DNA from 2 places in the Arthrobacter sp. UYCu511 genome. Region 2 is predicted to be linked to the other one. Evidence: predicted binding sites of a transcription regulator. Region 2 holds the regulator's gene; the other holds the start of a gene.
What was found. The regulator Rex, encoded in region 2, represses fermentation and respiration genes when NADH is low (regulators of the CRP and FNR family bind a similar motif). The targets are predictions, from matches to a motif close to CTTGTGAANNNNTTCACAAG.

Region 1: ABIB48_RS17305 (glyceraldehyde-3-phosphate dehydrogenase) is a predicted target of Rex. The motif match lies at 7,970-7,989, and genes of this name have one in related genera.

What each region holds. Positions count from the first base shown of each region.
Region 1 covers NZ_JBEPPB010000017.1:9,536-19,936, reverse strand. Annotated here, with positions in the region: gene orn (oligoribonuclease) at 1-584, shown strand, start outside; tRNA gene ABIB48_RS17340 (tRNA-His) at 776-851, shown strand; gene def (peptide deformylase) at 963-1,535, shown strand; gene ABIB48_RS17330 (acyltransferase domain-containing protein) at 1,750-2,616, shown strand; gene ABIB48_RS17325 (peptide chain release factor 3) at 2,715-4,325, shown strand; gene ABIB48_RS17320 (HNH endonuclease family protein) at 4,371-5,204, opposite strand; gene ABIB48_RS17315 (hypothetical protein) at 5,466-5,624, shown strand; RNA gene rnpB (RNase P RNA component class A) at 5,933-6,316, opposite strand; gene ABIB48_RS17305 (glyceraldehyde-3-phosphate dehydrogenase) at 6,406-7,887, opposite strand; gene ABIB48_RS17300 (YaaA family protein) at 8,150-8,914, shown strand; gene ABIB48_RS17295 (zinc ribbon domain-containing protein) at 8,993-9,730, opposite strand; gene ABIB48_RS17290 (Nif3-like dinuclear metal center hexameric protein) at 9,780-10,401, opposite strand, start outside.
Region 2 covers NZ_JBEPPB010000002.1:223,422-233,822, reverse strand. Annotated here, with positions in the region: gene ABIB48_RS04385 (3-deoxy-7-phosphoheptulonate synthase) at 1-652, shown strand, start outside; gene ABIB48_RS04380 (helix-turn-helix domain-containing protein) at 1,102-1,338, shown strand; gene ABIB48_RS04375 (30S ribosomal protein bS22) at 1,452-1,550, shown strand; gene ABIB48_RS04370 (HAD family hydrolase) at 1,646-2,458, opposite strand; gene ABIB48_RS04365 (glutaredoxin family protein) at 2,622-2,924, shown strand; gene ABIB48_RS04360 (redox-sensing transcriptional repressor Rex) at 3,083-3,796, shown strand; gene ABIB48_RS04355 (hypothetical protein) at 3,806-4,504, opposite strand; gene ABIB48_RS04350 (YceI family protein) at 4,882-5,439, opposite strand; gene ABIB48_RS04345 (histidine phosphatase family protein) at 5,599-6,264, shown strand; gene ABIB48_RS04340 (TlpA family protein disulfide reductase) at 6,376-6,963, shown strand; gene ABIB48_RS04335 (cytochrome c biogenesis CcdA family protein) at 6,979-7,734, shown strand; gene resB (cytochrome c biogenesis protein ResB) at 7,734-9,440, shown strand; gene ccsB (c-type cytochrome biogenesis protein CcsB) at 9,440-10,401, shown strand, end outside.

The DNA.
Region 1 (10,401 bases), on a different contig from region 2:
GCATTGTGTGGATTGACTGTGAAATGACCGGCTTGGATGCCGTCAATGACGCCTTGATTGAGGTGGCGGCGCTGGTAACCGACTCCGAATTGAACATTCTGGGTGAGGGCGTTGATGTGGTGATCAAGCCCAGCGACGAGGCCTTAGCGCAGATGAGTGATTTTGTGCGCAACATGCACACCACGTCCAAACTGTTGGATGAGCTGGCCGGTGGCACCACCATCGAGGACGCCCAGGAGCAGGTGCTGGCCTACATTCGCAAGCATGTGCCCGTGGCTAACAAGGCCCCCCTGGCTGGGAACTCGATTGGCACCGACAAGGTGTTCCTCTCCCGTGACATGCCCGAGCTCGTGGAGCACCTGCACTACCGGGTCATTGATGTCTCCACCATCAAGGAGCTTTCCCGGCGCTGGTTCCCGCGCGCCTACTTCCAGTCGCCGGCCAAGACCGGGGGCCACCGCGCACTGGGGGACATCATTGACAGCATCAATGAGCTTAAGTACTACCGGGAGGCCGTTTTTGTGCCCGCTCCGGGGCCCGACACAGCCACCGCCAAGAAGATTTCGGCCAAATATTCCGGATAAATCCCGGATAAATACGGGATAACTTCCGCGACTTGACGCACTTGAACCGCCGCAATAATGCGACTTGAATCACAAATAGGGCAAAAGAGACCACTTTGGTCTTGACCCCCTTTTATTTCGGGTAGACTATTTGTCGTTGCCAAAAGCGCGCAGGACATCGCAAGATGCCATGCTACGCAGCGGCGGACATGGTGGGATTAGCTCAGTTGGCAGAGCGCCTGGTTGTGGTCCAGGAGGTCGCGGGTTCAACCCCCGTATCTCACCCCATGTGTGGTTCATTACGAATCACTAAACACCCCGGTCAATTGATCGGGGTGTTTTTCATTGCCTGAATGCGCTAAAACTTGGCATTGTTTCGAGCCTGAAAAGGAATCAGTCATGACCATCCGTCCCGTGACCATCTTGGGTGAGCCAGTACTTCACCGCCGCGCCGATGAGGTTCTTGCCTTTGATCAGGACCTCAAGGACCTAGTGGCTGATATGTACCAGACCATGGATGCCGCCCACGGCGTTGGCTTGGCAGCACCTCAGATTGGGGTGGGTCTGCGTATTTTCACCTACCAGCTGGAGAACGACGACGACGTCCCCGCCCGGGGCGTGCTCATCAACCCCACGCTGACTGTGGGGAAAATTTCCGGCAATCCTCCCAGCGTGGATGACGAGGTGGAAGGGTGCCTGTCAGTTCCTGGCATCGACTTCCCGCTCAAACGGGCCGAATGGGTGCGGGTGCGTGGCTTCGACGTGGACGGCAACGCCCTGGACTTTGAGGCAACCGGCTGGTTTGCCCGCTGCATGCAGCACGAGTTCGATCACCTTGATGGAAAACTTTACGTGGACCGGCTCAACGCCCGCTACTCCAAGAAATCCAAGCGTGCGGCCAAGAACAATGGCTGGGGCGTGCCCGGGCTGACCTGGATGCCCGGCGTGGACCCGGACCCTTTCGGTCACTGACCGCTGCGGCGCCTGGTATTCCATCTGCCTCCGCACAGACTTTCCGTATGCGCCCCGTCAGGGGCTAACGTGGCGCCACTGACGCACTGGTGCCACGCTGAACTCCACGGGCGTTGCACAAGTTGTGTCACTTTCGCCATACGCACCGCCAGCACCGTGGCAAGGCGCATAACCGCCGGATCACCAGCAGCCACTGATTCGCTAAACTGGTTCCATGACCTCTCGCACCGCCTTGAACCCTGAACAGACCCTGGACGTCCTGGGCATTGCTCCCGAAGACCGTGCGGAATCTATTGCGCTACTCGAAGGGCCGGCAACTCCCGCCGTTGAAAAAGTCTTGGCCCACCTGAGGTCCCGGCTGGGCAGTTCCGATGATTCCGTCCCGGAACTTAGCACCGCCGAAGCCCCCGTGACCGAGTTCGACTGGCTCAGCGCCATGCTGCGCTTCTCCCCCGAACTCCTTCAGTGGCACAGGGCCAAGAACATCCCCGAGGCAGTCTCCAATGCCACCTTGGCAGACTTTGGCCGCAATATGCTCATCAACCGCCGCGTCCACAACCGCTTCGGTATGGATACTTACAAGTGGCTCAATCACGTTTTCTCCGGCCGCATTTACCAGCTGGGCCGGTTGCAATACCTGATCCACCAACCTGTGGCCAGCATCCCAGGCGTGGAAGCCGAGGAATGGATTCTGGGCATCCATATCCCCGAAGGCGGCGGTCTGGGTACCGCGGCCGTCCAGGAAAGCCTGGCCTTGGCAGCAGCATTCTTTGCCGAGTATTTTCCGGAGAAGCCCGTACGCACCGGCAATTGTGAATCATGGCTTCTGGACCCGTACCTGAGCACACATCTGGACCCGGCGTCCAACATTGCTGCCTTCGCGGGACTCTTCACCCCCTATGGTGAGCCGCGCAACGAACCCACGGACGCCGTGTACTTCACCTTCCGCACCCGCAGCATGGACAATCTGGGGGCACTGCCCCGCACCACGGCGTTGCAACAGACCGTCTTGAACCGGATCGATGCCGGAGGTACTTGGCAGCTGGGTTTTGGATATCTATCTCTTCCCTGCCGCGAGTGATGGAGCACACGGAAACGCCCACCTGCACCCTGCGCTAAACTTGATAGTTGCGCCCTGCCCATGCATAAACTAAGTCTTTACCGCTAGAAAGTAGTCTCGTGTCCTCTCCGGCTCAGTCCCCCGCCCTCGCCACCGAAATTTCCGGCCAGGCGGAGCGTCGGCGAACCTTCGCCGTCATCTCACACCCCGATGCCGGAAAATCCACGCTGACCGAGGCGTTGGCCTTGCACGCAAAGGTGATTGGTACTGCCGGTGCTACAAACGGCAAATCCAACCGCAGGGACACCATCTCTGACTGGCAGCAGATGGAGAAGGACCGCGGTATTTCCATCAGTTCTGCGGCGCTGCAGTTCTCCTACCGAGATACTGTCATCAACTTGCTGGACACCCCCGGCCACGCCGACTTCTCCGAAGACACTTACCGGGTGCTGGCCGCCGTGGACTGTGCCGTCATGCTGGTAGACGCCGGTAAGGGCCTGGAAACCCAGACCATGAAACTCTTTGAAGTGTGCCGCCAGCGCAACCTTCCCATCATCACTGTCATCAACAAATGGGACCGTCCGGGTCTTGATCCGTTGGAACTCATGGATGAGATCACCGAGCGCACGGGCCTGACCCCTATGCCGTTGACGTGGGCCATTGGCATTGCCGGAGACTTCCGCGGAGTGTGGGACATCCGCCGCAATGAGTTCGCGAAGTTTGCCCGCAATAGTTCCGGTGCCCAGATTGCGCTGACTGAATACCTCACCCCGGAACAGGCCGCCATCTCCGAAGGCGATGCCTGGACGGATTCCACCGACGAGGCCTCCCTGGTGGTGGATGAGGCCAACCCGTTGGACTTGGACGCTTTCTACGCGGGCAAGGCCACTCCCCTGCTGTTCTCCTCTGCCGCCTTGAACTTCGGTGTGAAGCAGATCTTGGACACCCTGGTGGACTTTGCCCCTCCTGCCACGCCCCGTGCGGATATAGAAGGCACCGAGCGCCCCGTTGACGCTCCCTTCTCCGGCTTCGTCTTCAAGGTCCAGGCCGGTATGAACCAGGCCCACCGCGATCATGTGGCCTTTGTGCGGGTTTGCTCGGGCATGTTTGAGCGCGGAATGGTGGTCACTCAATCACGCACGGGCAAGTCCTTCGCCACCAAGTACGCCCAGCAGGTGTTTGGCCGCGAACGCGAAGTCATTGACACCGCATTCCCGGGTGACGTGGTGGGTTTGGTCAACGCCTCATCCTTACGCGTGGGCGACTCCTTGTTCGTGGAAGAATCCGTGGAGTACCCGGCCATCCCGCTGTTCGCGCCTGAACACTTCCAGGTGGCACGCTCCAAGGACCCCAGTAAGTACAAGCAGTTCCGCCGTGGCATTGAGCAGCTCGAGCACGAAGGCGTCATCCAGGTGCTGCGCTCTGACCTGCGCGGCGACCAGGCACCTGTGCTCGCCGCCGTGGGCCCCATGCAATTTGAGGTGGTTGAGGACCGCATGCACCACGACTTCAACGCGCCCATGCGTTTAGAACGACTCCCCTACTCCTTGGCCAGATTGACCACGGCTGATGCAACGGCCGTTTTGGCCAACGTTCATGGCGCTGAGGTCCTCGAGCGTAGTGACGGAGAGTTCCTGGCTCTGTTCAACGATATTTGGGCCATGCGCCGCGTGGAAAAGAACCATCCGGATCTGCCGTTGAGTGAAATCGGCACCTCGATGCAAAAGTAGTCTGGCCAGCCCGCAGACAAAGTCTGCCCTTCCGGTATTTTCCCTTCAGGGGAGATAGCCGGAGGGCAGGCTTTGTTGTTTCGGGCACAGCCCTAACACCCGTTTCATGGCGGCCTTCTCTGCCGGGGTGACCCACAACCGGTAGGCGGCCTTCACAGAAATTTGGCGGGCCACATAGTGGCAACGGAACTTCTTATCTGGTGGGAGCCAAGCGGCCGCATCGCCATCTGACTTCTCTTGATTGGCGGGCCCGTCTGCTGCAAGGAGGTTCAACGGATCATTGGCCAGGCTTTGGCGCTGGACAGTGGTCAGCACCTGGGCCCCTGTCTGCCAGGCATTACCGAGGGCCACCACATGATCGATCTGCACCGCACCGCTGGTGTCTTTGCCCCGTTTGAAGGCAACCTCCTTACCGGTGTAATGCTCGGCGAGCGTTCCCGATGCGACAAGACACCGGGACCCGGCCGTGAATTTCACAGCCGTCATATCCCTGCGCAGGATGTCGTTGCGGGTATCGCAGCCATTGGAGTCCGCGTCCATCCACGCCTCTCCAAAGGCACTGCGGTCATAATCGTTGCGTGCCGCCTTACCTTTGACCGGCAGCGTTTGAAGAATTGCCAGCGCGGAGGCAGAGCCCACCACCAGCACGGGTTGCCCCAAGGCAGCCGGCGGGGTGGCAACGGCCGGTGGCGGTCCCGGATCCGGCTCAAAGGGCCACCTCCCGGAGCTGTGCAGCCACCCAGTCAGCAGCGCCAGCACAATGATCACAAACACCGCCATGGTGCGCGCGGGAGCTCGGGGCTCCGGGTGCAGGGTGTCCAGGCGCTGCCGGCCCCGGAGCTGTGTGCGCCGCGGCAGCAGGCGTGCATGCCGTGCCATAAAAACCCCTTTGACCAGTTGCCTTAAGTCTAGGAGTTTGGCTGCCAGCGCGCCCGGGGTTGTCCACAGCGGGGTTGTCCACAGGAAGAGCGCCCACCGGGAGCCCTTGGGTAGGACCACGATCCAAAGAAACGTGCGTGGCTGCCGCAACCCGAACAACTACACATCAATTATTCTCCTCAGAAGTGCCGCCCGGATTTCTATGGCTGTGATCATGGTGCCGAATTTTACTCAGCAAAGTGGGTAGCGTAGATTTGATGAATGGTACAAATCATTGCTGTTCTTCTTATCATCTGGCTAGTCCTTGCTGTCCTGGGCTTTGTAGTCAAGGGGCTATTGTGGCTGGCCATTATTGGCGTTGTATTGTTCGTGGTTACGGCTGCGGTTGGTTGGGTACGGCGTAACGCGCTAAACAAGTAATCGAGAGTTGGGCCGGTCGCCTCAAGCGGCCGGCCTTTTTCATGCCCGCACCTCTTCTTAGCCAGCGCTTCCCTTCTGCGTCGAGGATCTGTTCAGTAGGAGATGCGGATGGAGTGAAGAAGATGTAGTGCGGTACGCACTGGTTGTTGGGCAGTTTTCTATCTCGCCCAGATTCCGTATTTGCCCAGTCTGCCCGCGGTGTTGGGGCCAGACCTCTGAGCATGCACCGACGGTGCCCGCAAACCAAATAAATATGGCACGTTTCCCCCTGAAAAAACGGGCAAAACGCACCATAAAAATGTAAAAAGTGGATAGGGCAGTCTGTACGCCGGGTTTTGTCGTCCGCCGCAGTTACCTGCGGCGAAGAGGCAACCATCCATCTACGGACGCCGTTGCCGACGCCCTCTAGCAGCCTACCCAGGCACTCGGGCGAACAGCCCTCAATCATGCCCTGTCTGGCCTTGCTCCGGGTGGGGTTTACCGAGCTTCCCCAGTCACCTGGGGAACTGGTGGTCTCTTACACCACCGTTTCACCCTTACCGGCAACAGTCCTTGCGAACCGTGCCGGCGGTCTACTTTCTGTGGCACTTTCCTGCGGGTTACCCCGAGTGGGCGTTACCCACCACCCCGTTCTGCGGAGCCCGGACGTTCCTCGAGCCACTTACGTGACGCGCGGTTGCCCAACTGCCCTATCCAGCTACTAAGTGTACAGGGCCGGGTGCACAAAGGTGCGTAGCGGCGTCGTACGTTTAAGCACGACGCCGGTACGCACCTTGGGTACCTAGCTGATCAATGCGGCGCTTGACTCGAGCGCCGGGAATTGGAGGGGGTGCACGCCGGCCATTTCCTCCATGACACGCACTACCTGGCAGCTGTAGCCAAACTCGTTGTCATACCAGACGTAGAGGACAAGGTTTTTATCGGTGCTGATGGTTGCCAGGCCGTCAACAATCCCTGCGCGCCGGTAGCCCACGAAGTCCGAGGAGACCACCTCGGGTGAATCAATGTAATCGATCTGTTTACGGAAGTCAGAGTTCAGTGACATGTCCCGCAAAAACGCGTTGACCTCATCCTTGGTGGTCCCGTTTTCCAGTGTCAGGTTCAAAATAGCCATGGACACGTTGGGGGTTGGTACGCGGATGGAGTTGCCCGTCAGTTTGCCTTCCAACTCGGGCAACGCCTTGGCCACGGCCTTGGCAGCACCGGTCTCGGCAATGACCATGTTCAGGGCGGCGGAACGGCCGCGGCGGTCACCCTTGTGGAAGTTATCCGTGAGGTTCTGATCATTGGTGAACGAGTGCACCGTCTCCACATGTCCGTGCACAATCCCGTATTTGTCGTTGAGGACCTTCAGCACGGGCGTGATGGCGTTAGTGGTGCAGGAGGCAGCGGTGACAATCTTGTCCCCGGCCTCGATCATGTGGTGGTTGATACCGTACACAATGTTCTTCAGGGCGCCCTTGCCCGGGGCTGTCAGCAGGACGCGGGCAGCACCCTTGGACAACAGGTGTTGGGACAGGCCTTCTTCATCGCGCCAGCGGCCCGTGTTATCCACAATGATCGCGTTCGTAATACCAAACGCGGTGTAGTCAATGGTTGAGGGGCTATCCGAGTAAATCACCTGGATGGATGTGCCATTGGCCTGGATGATGTTATTTTCGGTGTCTATGGTGATGGTGCCGTCGAAGGGGCCATGCACGGAGTCGCGGCGCAGCAGGCTGGCCCGCTTGGCCAGGTCTGTCTCGCCACCCTTGCGGACCACAATGGCACGCAGACGCAAGCCGTGGCCACCGCCGTTGTGTTCGATGAGGATGCGGGCCAGCAGGCGCCCAATCCGGCCAAAACCGTACAACACCACATCGGTGCTGGTGCGTCCGTCTTCGCCGCGGCGGCCAACAATAGAGGCCAACTCAGTGCGCAGGAACGTTTCCAGATCAGCCTCGCCGGAGGCCTTGAAAGCAGCGTTGAGGCGGGCAACATCCAGGGATGACGGACCCAGCTGGAGCTTGTCCAGGATTTCAATGAGGGGCAGCGTCTGCTCTAGGGGCAGTTCGCAGTTGTCAATGTGCCGGGCAAAGCGGTGGGCCTTGAGGATGTCATAGGGGGACTTGTTGATCAGTGAGCGCCCGTGAACATTAGCAATGACATTGTTCTCACGGTACAGGCGTCCGATCAGCGGAATCATGGCCTCGGCCATGCTCTCGCGTTGGATCCAGGTTTGTAATGCGGCATCCGTGTGTGTCGGAGCCTGGTTGATCGTCACGTCAAACTACCTTTCCTGGCCCAAAACACCCTTGGTTTAAGCCTGCTCCCAGTGTGACAGCGCTCCGTGTTTACCCGCGAGTTACGTGAACCACTTCACTAGACCGGTCTAGTACCTGGTCAGCTGGCCGCTACTCGCCCCTACTTCTCCTGCCGAACGTAGAGTTAATTCCGCTGTCTGTCCTCCAAGCACGTGCCTTAGCAGCACTTTGGAATGCGGTGCGCTTGAAAGCGGCGCAGCTTTGAGGCGATAAGCTCCTAGGGTGCTGATTCTGTTGCCGCCTTCTGAAGGCAAGACCCCCGCCGATTCCGGATCCCCTGTTGATCTGGCCACCTTGAGTTTCCCCTCACTCACCACGGCAAGGCAGGCCGTGTCCACCGCTTTGGCTTTAGTCTCCGGCCAGGATGATGCCCTCAATCAATTGGGTGTGGGTGCCTCCTTGGGGCATGAAGTGCACCGCAACACCCGCCTGGACCAAGAGCCGGCAGCCCCCGCCCACAGTATTTACACGGGCGTGCTCTTCGATGCCCTTGGCTACAACAGCATGACGGCAATGCAGAAGCGCAAGGCCGATGCCGCCGTCGTGGTTATATCCGGGCTATGGGGTGCAGTGGGATTCGCCGACAGCATTCCCGCGTACCGGCTCTCCATGTCGGTGGGCCTGCCCGGACTGGGAAAGCTGGCCAGTTTCTGGAAACCGCAACTGGCGCAGGTGCTGGCGGAGCATGCGGAGGGCCACCTTCTGGTGGATTGCCGCTCCAGTAGTTACGCGGCTGCCTGGGTGCCTGACCCGGAACGCACTGTGGCCGTGAATGTTTTCACCGAGCGCGACGGCGCCCGCAAGGTTGTCTCCCACTTCGCCAAACATACTCGAGGGGAACTGGCTAGGCACTTGCTCACCCGCCGAGGCAAAACCCCCGAAACACCCGCCCAGCTGGCACACGTTGCTGCGGAACGGTGGGTTGTGGAGCTGGTCCCAGGAACGGCTCGCAAGGCGCACGCGCTGAACATCATTCTGACGGACTGATCACCAGCTTTTTACTTTTCATTCCTCGAATGCGGCCCACGTAAGGGGCTCATTCGAGGAATGAGATCAGGGAGCGGTTTAGCCCCACTCCTCCGAGCGGACCAAAATGGCGCCGGAGTCCGGGCAGAAGACAATGGTGTCAGCCGGAGCTTTTTTAATATCTACCAAGTCACCGGCGCTAAGCTGCATGCCCGAACCTTCTGACTTGCCGTGGAAGAGCCGTGCCGCACCCACCCCATATTTAGCCAGCGAACGGTCGTAGATGGCCAGCAGTGCCGGATCGAAGGTGGCCGTCAGTTCGGTGCGCTCGCCTAGCGTGGCATCGCGCTCAAGCTTCAACCCGACCAACTTGCTCCGCACCTCATCAAGGACCTCATCCAGCACTGACTGCATCTGCGCTACGAGCCCTTGCTGGGCAGCCTGGTCAGATGTTGCCGCCTCGAACGCCTCCATGGCTTCAAGTTCTGTATCTTCAAGGTCACTACGGCGCTTGGTCAGTGATTCAATTTCACTCTGCAGTGCCATGAGATCTTTAGAGAGCCCCGTGCCACTATTGAGCTTGGCCTCATCACGTTCAATCCGCGCTACGACGGCGGCAACATCGTCCTCTGCCTTGGTCAAGGCCCGGTGGCAATCGCTGACAGCCGTGTCAAGGACAACCAGATCGCTCTTCGCCACGGTGACCCCGGCATGCAGATCTGGCAGCCTGGGATCTTCCTTCAACGCCTTTGCCTGGACATCAAGTCCGCGCAATTTTCCGTCCAATACCGCAATGTCCAGCAAACGCATTTGCTCGGCCGGTGCTGCCTTAGCCATGTAACTCCTCCTGCTTCATCACGTGATGAAAATAGTTCTTAGAACAAGCCTAGTTCCCGGGAGTCAGAATAAAGTCCCACGGGTCCGTGTTGGTCTGGCTCAATGCCAATTCTGCGGCAAATCCCTGATCGGCAAGCACGTTTCCTAGAGCCACCATGGCGTTGGGTAGCCACAGCCATTCGCTGGCAAAGTGTGAAAGATCAATGAGGTAGGGCCGCCCGTCCAGTCGCGCCTCGCGGGCTTCGGAGGCTGGGTGGTGGCGGAGGTCTGCCGTGATAAACACATCGGCGTCGCTTGCCCGTACGGCGTCAAAGAGAGAGTCACCAGCTCCGCCACATACAGCTACCTTGCGCACTAGAGCATCCCGTTCACCAGAGACCCGCACTCCCCCGGCTACGGCGGGCAGGGTGAGGAACACCTTTGCGGCCAGGTCACCAAGTTTTTCCGGAGCTGGCAAGAAACCTACGCGCCCAATGCCTTCTTCCACGAGTCCGTTGACGGCTGGCATGAGTGGCTGCACGTCACCGAGTTTTAAGATGTCCGCCAAGACGTCTGAGACACCGCCAACGGCGCTGTCGCCATTGGTGTGAACCGTCAGGAGAGCGCAGCCACCCTCAATGAGCCGGTGGATGGCCCTCCCTTTCCCTGTTGTGGCGGCCACAGAGTTGACC
Region 2 (10,401 bases):
CAGCCCTCAGTACACGGCAGATTTGATCTCCTGGGGTGCCATTGGTGCCCGTACCACTGAAAGCCAGATCCACCGCCAGCTCAGCTCTGGCCTATCTATGCCGATTGGCTTCAAAAACGGCACCGATGGCGACCTGCAGGTTGCCCTTGACGCCTGCAACGCAGCCAGTGCGGCACAGTCCTTCTTGGGAATTGATGGCGACGGGCGCGCTTCTCTTGTCAGCACGGCCGGCAACCAGGACACGCACGTGATCCTGCGTGGCGGGCGCAAGGGCCCCAACTACAAGGCCGCAGAGGTGGCGGCGGCCTCCGCCAAGGCTGCCGGGTCCGGGGTGAACCCGCGCCTGATCGTGGATGCCAGCCATGCCAACTCCGGCAAGAGCCACCACCGTCAAGCAGAAGTGGCGCTGGAAATTGGGGCCCAGCTGGAAACAGGCGACTCCTCGGCGCACACCATTGCCGGTGTCATGCTTGAAAGTTTTTTGGTGGGCGGCGCCCAGAATCTCAATGTTGAGCAGGTTGCCGCTGGCGAGGCGGAGCTGACATACGGTCAAAGTGTCACGGACGCCTGCATGGACTGGGACGTCACGGCCGATGTCTTGACCAAGCTGGCGCAAGCCTCACGTGTGCGGCGCACCAGCAACCAGGTGTAGGTCAAAGCAGGGCTTGGGGCGGCGGTTTCGTGTTCTGAGGCATCGCTGGGGGCATGGAGACGCCGCTAAGCATCTCTAAACCAAGCATCTCTAAACCATGTACTGGAGAGCCATATTGTTAGGCTGGAGGTGCGCTGATAGCGTACGAAGCAGCGGAGCGTTCAACGGGCGCTGAAACCGGGGCGCAACCAGAATGGGGTGGTGGCGGAAATGATTCGGTTTCTCTTGCGCACAGCAATCAATCTTGTTGATTCATTGGTGGCAGGGCGGCTGGATTCTTGGCATTTTCATCATCGACCGTTGGTGGGCCAAGCGCCGTCGTGCCAAGACAGGTAGATAACATCCGCCCCATTCACATTGGCCCCAACAGCACCTAGAGTTAGCCTTTAGAGCGCGCTTGAACCCGCGTTCTGGACGGCTAAAACCTCAGTGAAATGGACCCAACAGCCATGATGCAGGAGTCAAATCTTCAAGATGTGAATTTCCTTACGGTGCAAGAAGTTGCCGAGCTCATGCGCGTGTCAAAGACGACTGTGTACCGGATGGTGCACGCAGGAGAGCTGCCAGCAGTGCGTTTTGGGCGCTCCTATCGGGTCCCGGCAAGCGCCGTCGAAAGTTATTTGCGCTCCGCAGTGGTCGATGGCACAGGGACTCATGGAAACCCCGGTTCGGCGCATACAGGGTAAAGGCGGTACCCTAGGAAAGATCCATTTTCGGCTTTGACCGATTCCTGCGATCGGTCGACCAATCGTTTACGGCCTCATTCGAGGTTGTTCTATGCAGTTTGTGAGGAACTTTCATGGGTTCAGTAGTTAAGAAGCGCCGCAAGCGGATGTCCAAGAAGAAGCACCGCAAGCAGCTTCGCAAGACGCGTCACCAGCGTCGCAATAAGAAGTAAATCTTCTTCTTTATCAAAAAAGCACCCGTTCACCCTTGTGGTGGGCGGGTGCTTTTTCATGCTCTAGGCCCCAAATAGTGGGAGTGGTGGAGGGATTAGCGCTTGCGCATCATCGAGATGCCCTTCCAGAGGCCATAGACAACTCCGGCTCCGGTGGCTGCCTTGAGCCCCAGCGTGGCTGCACGGCGCCCCGAGCGGTAGTCATAAATGGGCCAGTTGTTCTCCTTGGCGTGCTTGCGAAGCTTTGCGTCGGGATTGATGGCCACAGGATTGCCCACGGTAGTCAGCAGCGGGATGTCATTGTAAGAATCGCTATAAGCCCAGCAGCGCGTCAGATCCAGATCTTCGCGAACCGCAAGTTCCTCAATGGCGCGGCCCTTGGCCGGTCCGTGCAGGATCTCGCCCACGAGGTGACCCGTGTAGACGCCGTCCGCTATCTCCGCGACCGTGCCCAGGGCACCCGTCAGGTTCAGCCGGGAGGCAATGACGCCGGCTACTTCCACGGGGGTGGCGGTAACCAGCCACACTTGACGCCCGGACTTCAAATGTTCCTGGGTCAGCGCTTTGGTTCCGGGCCAGATCTTGGAGACGATCATCTCGTCATAGACCTCTTCGCCAAGTTGGCGGATGAATTCGGTGCTGATGCCAGCGGCTAGTTTTTGTGCAGAATCCTGAACGGAGTGGACATCGTTCATATTTTCCCCGCGCAGGATGAACTTTGCCTGCTTCCACGCGAAGCCGGCAACGTCCTGCAGGGTAAATGCCCGCTTCTGATACATCTTGCGGGCTACATGGAACAGACTGGCGCCCTTCATGAGGGTATTGTCCACGTCAAAAAAGGCTGCCTCGCCTTGGTGCACTGCAGCAGTCGAGGGGGCCTCGGCACTGTTGGAAGTCACGTCGGGCATGGAATGAGTCTAGTCAATGCTTCGAGGTGCCGCCTGCCACGCCACTACCTGCAGGGGTTAACTCTGGGCAAAATCATATATTTCACGCACGGACAGCGCCCATGGTGCTGGGCCTACGGGTCCAGAGCCCTCCGGTGGCTTTACGTTGAGTACCGTTGTAGTTATGGAATCTATTCTCAATAACCCCGCTGCAACGCCTGAGCTGCCCAAAGTGCCACTCCTACAACTTGTGACACGGTCGGGGTGCCATTTGTGTGAGAACGCACGTGAGGTGGTGGATACCATTGCCACGCAATTGCAGTTGCACTGGACCGAGGTCAGCCTCGATGACCATCCCGAACTGACGGAACGCTATGGCGAGGAGATCCCGGTTGTTCTTGTTAACGGGATCCAGCGCGACTTTTGGCACATTGACCCGATCCGCCTGGGTAACATCCTTAGCCAAGCGCTCACTGGGAACTCCTGAGGCCCTGCTGCCGGGCGCGGGCCGCCGCGTCCGCTGCCGCTTCGAGGCGACCAGGCCGTGGCTTTTGGCTCTGACCCAGCGAAGTCATAGAGTTATTGCAGGCCAGCACCGACGTTGCGGACGCATGTTCAGTATCTACGGGCGGCCTTATTTTGAGAATGTGGAGTAGTGATGTGAACCCAGCGCAGCCCGTGGAGGAGCCTGTAGCAGAGCCGGCCAGGCAGCTGCCTGCTGCCACTGTGTCCAGGTTGACCCTCTACTTGCGCACACTCAACGCGTTGCTGGCCGAAGGTGCCGAAAGTGTCTCCTCGGAAGCCTTGGCCGAGTCTGCTGGTGTGGGATCCGCCAACGTCCGCAAGGACCTGTCCTATCTGGGCTCCTACGGAATCCGCGGCGTGGGCTACGAAGTGGCCAACTTGAGCCGCAAAATTGCCCAAGCACTTGGCCTGACCCATGAATGGCGTGTTGCCATTGTGGGTGCCGGTAACTTGGGCCGCGCTCTGGCCCGCTATGCCGGGTTCGAATCACGTGGCTTTGACGTAGTTGCCCTACTTGATGCCGACGAGATGCTGGTAGGCACAGAAATTGGCTGGCTACGTGTCAGTGATGTGGGAAACCTCGAAAAAGTTGTGAGCTCCACACGGGCCAACATGGTGGTGTTGGCGCTGCCAGCGGCCGTTGCACAGTCTGTCTGTGACAGAGTGGTGGCCGCTGGCGTGCGCAGCATCCTCAGTTTTGCCCCCGTAGCCCTGAGCGTTCCCGGCAACGTGAACTTGCGCAAAGTGGATATGGCTACAGAGCTGCAAATTCTTGCCTATCATGCGCAGCGGCTCCAGGGCGCACACCTGGACGAGGACTTACCGGGCGTCTAAGCAGTGCCGCTACAGGCCCTTGCGGGCTTTGTGGGCGAGGAAGAACTCCTTGGCGGGGGATCGGTACAGCAAGAACACCGCAACAAGGCCCAGCACAATCTGAACAATTGCCACCGGATTGAGCTGTCCCAGAAGCAACAGCGAGAACAGAGCCAGCACCAAGGCAGTGGTGCGCGCACCGTTGGACCCTTTGCGAATGGCGCGAGCCAACAAGAAGTACGACGCCGTCATGACGATACTCAACACGAAGCCGAGGAACAAAATAGTGTCCAGAAGTGCCGCATCTGAGTAGACGGCGGCCAGCTCAGGGGAGGCCGCGAGAGTCTCTTGGAGGACATCGAGAACAGGTGCCTTGGCCGCTGGTACCAGCAGCACCACCAAGAGGACGAGGACGGAGAGTGCCTGCATAATTCCGGCTGTAACAATGAGCCTGCAAGCCATCCTGACCCGGGCCGGAGGTGCCAGCTGTGCGCCCCCGGGACTGGCTATGCCTGATTGGCTGACCGGCGGGCCCGGATAGGCCAACGCGGGCGGCAGATTTGCGCCGGCTTGTGCGTCCTTCACCTCCTGAGGAAGTTCCCACCCAGCGGGCGCATATTGGCCGTAACGGGGAACACCAGGGGAGATTTCGCCGTAGCTGCCAGGGATGGGCGGGCTGCTAGGGGCTGGCGGGGTTTGCTCTTGAGGCTCTTCACCGGGGGTGCTCATGGGATTGCTCTCTCAAAGGGTTCGGGCCCAATATGTGTGGGCTCAATGGGTTCAGGCACTGATCAGTTGGGGGTACAACCACTGACCAGCTGGCAGGCCCATCGCGGCCAGAGATGGAGAGGGCCGCTGCGGGTCTCATATAAACCCTACGCGACCTGCTGCGTGGCAACTATTGGAGAGAAATTTTGCCGGCAAATCCCCGCCCATCCCAAGAGCGAGGGGAGCCGGGGAGCAGAATCCACCTGACACCCCTCGGGGAGTATCCGCGCATGGGGAGGGCAGCAAAATGCCGGCCCGAAAAATCTCGGACCGGCAGGAGAACCTCCAGAAAGTAGGTTGCTCCAGATGCTTCAGTTGCATCCAGCTGCGAGGCGGTGCTATCCAGCCTTGACGAAGGCAACTTCGAGGGAAATCGTGACTTTGTCAGAGACCAGCACGCCACCTGCTTCCAGGGCAGCGTTCCAGGTCAGGCCGAATTCCTTGCGGCTGATCACGGTCTTGGCTTCGAACCCCGCGCGGGTGGCGCTGAAAGCGTCAACAGCCACGCCGCCGAACTCGCCCTTGAAACTCACAGTCTTGGAGATGCCCCGAATAGTCAGTTCCCCCGTCATCTCGAAGTCTTCTTCATCGCCGGAAACGGAGGTGGAGACAAATGTCAGTGTGGGGAAGAGATCAACATCGAAGAAGTCGGCGCCGCGGACGTGGGCGTCGCGGTTGGCGTCACCTGAGCTAAAGCTTGCGGCCGTGATGGTGGCCGTGACGGAGGCGTCGGCCAGTGTCTGGCCGAGGTTCAGGGAGCCTTCCATCTCGGTGAACTGGCCGCGAACCTTGGAAATGCCGGCATGGCGGACCATGAAGCCCACGGTGCTGTGTGAGCTATCAAGAGTCCAGAGGCCCTGGGCGAGCCCGGTTGATTCACTGATTGTTGCTGACATGTGCTGCTCCTTGAATGGTTGTGACTAAGCAATGGAACCACCTGTGGGGCGGCCGGTCACAGACTATAAGCATGCGTTTGCATCTAATATTCCCGAGTGAATGAAATTCATTCGGCTCCGGATTAACCCCTTCCGCAACAACTTTGAGAAACTGGGTACATGTCCCGAGTAACTGTGCATCTTTTGCGTCACGGCGAGGTTTTTAACCCCAATGGCGTCCTCTACGGCCGGCTCCCCGAGTTTCACCTCTCTGAGCGTGGACGAGCCATGGCGGTCATGGTGGCGGAGCACTTTGCGGCGGCCGCCAAGAACGGCGCTGGTGCACCGGTTTATCTGGTGGCCTCGCCTCTGACGCGAGCCCAGGAAACGGCGGCGCCCACGGCAGCAGCGTTGGGCCTTGAGATTGTGACTGATCCGCGCATCATTGAGGCCGAGAACCACTTCGAGGGGCTCGTTATGAGTAAAGCGGAGCTGGCCAAGCCAAAGCACTGGCCTTACTTCGTGAACCCGTTCAAGCCTTCGTGGGGTGAAGCATACTCAGCCCAAGCGCAGCGCATGCTGGAGGCGGCACGCGATGCCCGCCGTCGTGCTTTTGAAATTGGTGGAGACGGGGCCCAAGCCGTCATGGTCAGCCATCAGCTCCCCATCTGGTCCACGCGCCGCAGCGCTGAGGGCAAGCGTCTGTGGCACGATCCCCGCAATCGGGAGTGCACCCTCGCCTCCCTGACGTCATTGACGTTCGACGGCGATGATGTGGTCGATGTTGTGTACAGCGAGCCCGCTGCCGCATTACTACCAGGCGCTGCAACCACCCCCGGAGCCTGAGCGGCATACAGCTGACCATCAGCTTTTCGACATACTGTAGAACAAAATGTCATGTCTGCGCGCAGTCATGGCTTAACCATGAAATGAAAGAAACGCGTCGTGACTTCTTTGATGAGCCGTAGGGCGCTTTTTGCCGCTGGCGGGGCAGCCTTGACGGTGGCTCTGGCCGCTTGCTCGGGAAATGACCCTCTGGCGGACCAGGCCAATGCCGGAGATAACAAGAACTACATTGCCGGGGACGGCTCTGTCACGGAGTACGGGGCCGCGGACCGCAAGGATCCGGTGGCCTTCAAGGGCGTCTTGTTTGACGGCGGCACGGTGGACGCAGCTGATTTTGTGGGAAAAGTCACCGTCCTTAACTTTTGGTACGCGGCCTGTGGGCCTTGCCGCATTGAAGCCCCTGATCTGCAAGCGCTCTACACGGACTTTAAGTCTCAGGATGTGGAGTTTCTGGGCGTCAATGTTCGTGATGAAAAGGCCGCTGCAGAAGCCTTTGAGCGTAACTTCGGGCTCAGTTACCCCAGCGTTGCGGATAAGGACGGCGGGGTGCTGCTGGCCATGACCAAATATGTGCCCCCGGCCGCGGTGCCCACCACGCTCGTGTTGGATAAGTTGGGCCGCGTTTGCGCCCGCATCCTCGGTGTTGCAGAGAAGGGCACCTTGAAGGCGCTCATCAGCAGTGCGCTGACGGAAAAATAGCGGCCAACCTCCTTCATGAACAATCCATTTGCCGAGACAATTCTGAGCGGCTCCATGCTGCTGGCCATGCCGGTGGCGCTGTTGGCTGGCCTTGTCTCCTTCCTCTCGCCGTGCGTGCTGCCGCTTGTTCCCGGGTATCTGGGCTACGTCAGCGGATTGACAGGTGCCGATCTTGAAAACCAGCGCCGCGGCCGCATGTTTGCCGGGATTGGGTTATTCGTGCTCGGCTTCTCCGTGGTGTTTGTGCTTATTGGGGCCGTTTTCGGTCAGCTGGGTGCCTGGCTCATGGGGCCCGACGCCGCCTGGGTCACCCAGGTGCTGGGCGTGGTGGTGATTCTCATGGGTGTGGTGTTCCTTGGTGGGATGAGCTGGTTCCAAAGCGAAGCGAAAATTCATGCCAAGCCGCCGGCCGGCTTGTGGGGCGCACCCATTTTGGGCGTAACCTTTGGATTGGGCTGGGCACCATGCATTGGCCCCACCTTCAGTGCCGTGCAATTGCTCGCCTTCTCCGACGGTCCCAACGCGGCCAAGGGTGCGTTCCTGACCTTTATTTATTGTTTGGGGCTGGGACTGCCGTTCCTGCTCATTGCCCTCGGTGCCCGCCGCGGGCTCGGAGCCCTCGCATTTTTCCGCAGTCACCGCCGCGGGCTCCAGTATTTTGGCGGGGGCATGCTGATCCTGCTGGGTGTTTTGATGGTGTCAGGCTTGTGGGGGATCTGGATCAACGACCTGCAGCTTTGGTTCGCTAATGAAGTCAGGTTGCCAATCTAATGAAAGAGACAGTGGTGAAAGAACCCAAGGGCAAGGCGCCCCAGGCTGGTGCCAGCGAGGTGGTCCTGCCGCAGCTCGGCTTCGGCGGGATGCTCCGGTGGGCTTGGCGTCAGTTGACCAGCATGCGCACAGCCTTGTTTTTGTTGTTGATGCTGGCTGTTGCTGCTGTGCCTGGATCCCTTTTCCCGCAGCGGCCCTCCGCCCCTGCCGAAGTGACCCAGTACCTGAAGGACAACCCCGGTTCCGGTCCCATCATGGACTGGTTCAGGCTCTTTGACGTGTACTCCTCGCCGTGGTTCGCGGCCATCTACCTGCTGCTGTTCACTTCTTTGATTGGCTGTGTGCTGCCGCGCGCCAAAATCCATTGGAAGGCTATGCGCTCGGCGCCGCCGCGCACCCCCAAGCGGCTTTCCCGCCTGGCAGAATACGGCACTGTCACCATCCCGGCCGGCAGCGGCATTGACGCCGAAACTGCTGTCAGGGATGCTGCGGCCGTACTGAAAGCCCGCCGTTACCGTGTTGACGTGCGTGACTTAGACACGGACCGGCCCTCAGTGGGTGCCGAAATCGGGTTCATGAAGGAAGTCGGCAACCTAATCTTCCATACAGCCATGATCGGTGTGCTGGCCGCCATCGCGTTCAGCGGTCTGTTTGGCTACAGCGGCCAACGCGTGCTGGTGGAGGGAGAAACGTTTGTCAATACCCTCACCGGGTACGACACTTTCACTCCTGGAGCCAACTTTGGTGAGGGCCGGTTGAGCCCCTACTCGGCAACACTGGACCGGCTGGTGGTCAAGTACGACCGCTCAACAGAGGCGCACTATGGCCAGCCCCTCGACTTCACCGCAACCTTGAGTGTCAAGGACGGTCCCGGCGCCGAAGCCAAGACCAAGACGTTGAAAGTCAACGAGCCGGTTGCTGTGGGTGGTACCAACCTTTACCTGGTGGGTAACGGTTATGCACCCGTTGTCACCGTCAAGGACGGCGAAGGAAATGTGGCCTTCCAGGGCCCGGTCATCACCATCCCCACCGACGGCGCCTACACCTCACTGATGGTGATCAAGGTTCCGGACGCCAAACCGAAACAGCTGGGCTTTGTTGGCTTCTTCTTGCCCACTGCGGTCTACAACGATGAGGGCGTGGCCTTCGGCTCTGACCCTGACCCTTTCAACCCGGTGCTGAACTTGAACGCCTACACGGGTGATCTCGGCTTGGACAGCGGGGTGCCGCGCAACGTTTTCACCTTGGATACTTCCGGAATGAAGGAGATCAACTCCCGCAACCTAGACGCTGGCGGCATTGTTCTGAAACCAAATCAGAGCTACACGCTCCCCGACGGCAACGGCACCATCAGCTTCGATGGCATCAAACGATTTGCTGCCTTGGATATCCGTCACGACCCGGGTCAGGCCTACGTTCTAGTATTCGCATTGTTGGCGTTGGCGGGCCTCATGGGCTCCTTGTTCTTGAACCGCCGCCGTGTCTGGGTCCGCACGGGTAACCACCCAGACGGGCGCACCATGGTGGAATTTGGTCTGCTGGCTCGCGGCGAGGACCACCGATTGGCCGGAGAATATGCGGCCATCAACAAGGCGCTGCACGCAAAATGGCTGGTGCCAATGGACGCGGCAGGGCAAAATGATGATGATCAGATAATAATCAACGACTCCGCACAGAGCGTCACTGCGGCAAGTAAGGACCAGTAATGCCAGAGATCAATCAAAGCTTCGCCCTGCTGAGCGAGAGGCTCATGCTGCTGGCCGGTCTGGCGTATGCAGTGGCTTTTTGCGCCTATGCGTGGGATCTGTTTACTTTTAGCCAGGCAGCCAAGCGTGGCCTCGCAGCCGACACCCGTGCCACGGCCGTCGCTGCCGGTGTGGAGAAGGACGCCGTCCTGGCCGGTGTGGGTTCAGGTGCGGCTCGCGGTTCCGCAGGCCAGGATCTTGGTGCCGGTCCACAGGACCGCGGTGTGCGTCCCAGCTCCAAGACCCATGCAGGGACTGACGGCGTCACGGCCGGGGACTCCATGCGCTACGGCAAGGAGCGGCGCGTTGTAGCCCGGGTAGCCGTGGCACTGACCATACTGGCCGCCGTGGTTCAGGGCTTTGCTGTGCTCTTCCGCGGGTTGGCGGCAGGGCGTGTGCCGTGGGGCAATATGTATGAATTCTGCACCACTGGCTCTTTTGCTGTGGCCGTAGTATTTTTGCTTGTTCTGACCCGCCGCGATCTGCGGTTCCTGGGGACCTTTGTCATTGGCCTGGTGCTGGTGATGGTGGTGGCCGCGTCCGTGGCGTTCTGGACACCTGTTGGGCACTTGGTTCCGGCACTTCAGAGCTACTGGCTGGTTATTCACGTCTCCATTGCGGTTCTGTCCTCGGCGTTCTTCACCCTCACCTTTGCCATGTCCGTGCTGCAACTCTTCCAGTCTCGGCGCGAGGCCTCTATCGCCTCGGGCAAGCCGGATAAGTTCCACGTCATGCGCCTGGTGCCGAACGCGCTGAGTCTGGAGAACCTTTCTTACCGCATCAACGGCATTGCGTTTGTTGGCTGGACACTGACGCTGATGTTCGGCTCCATCTGGGCCGAAAAGGCATGGGGCCGCTTCTGGGGCTGGGACACCAAGGAAGTCTGGACGTTCGTGATCTGGGTTGTCTACGCCGGTTACCT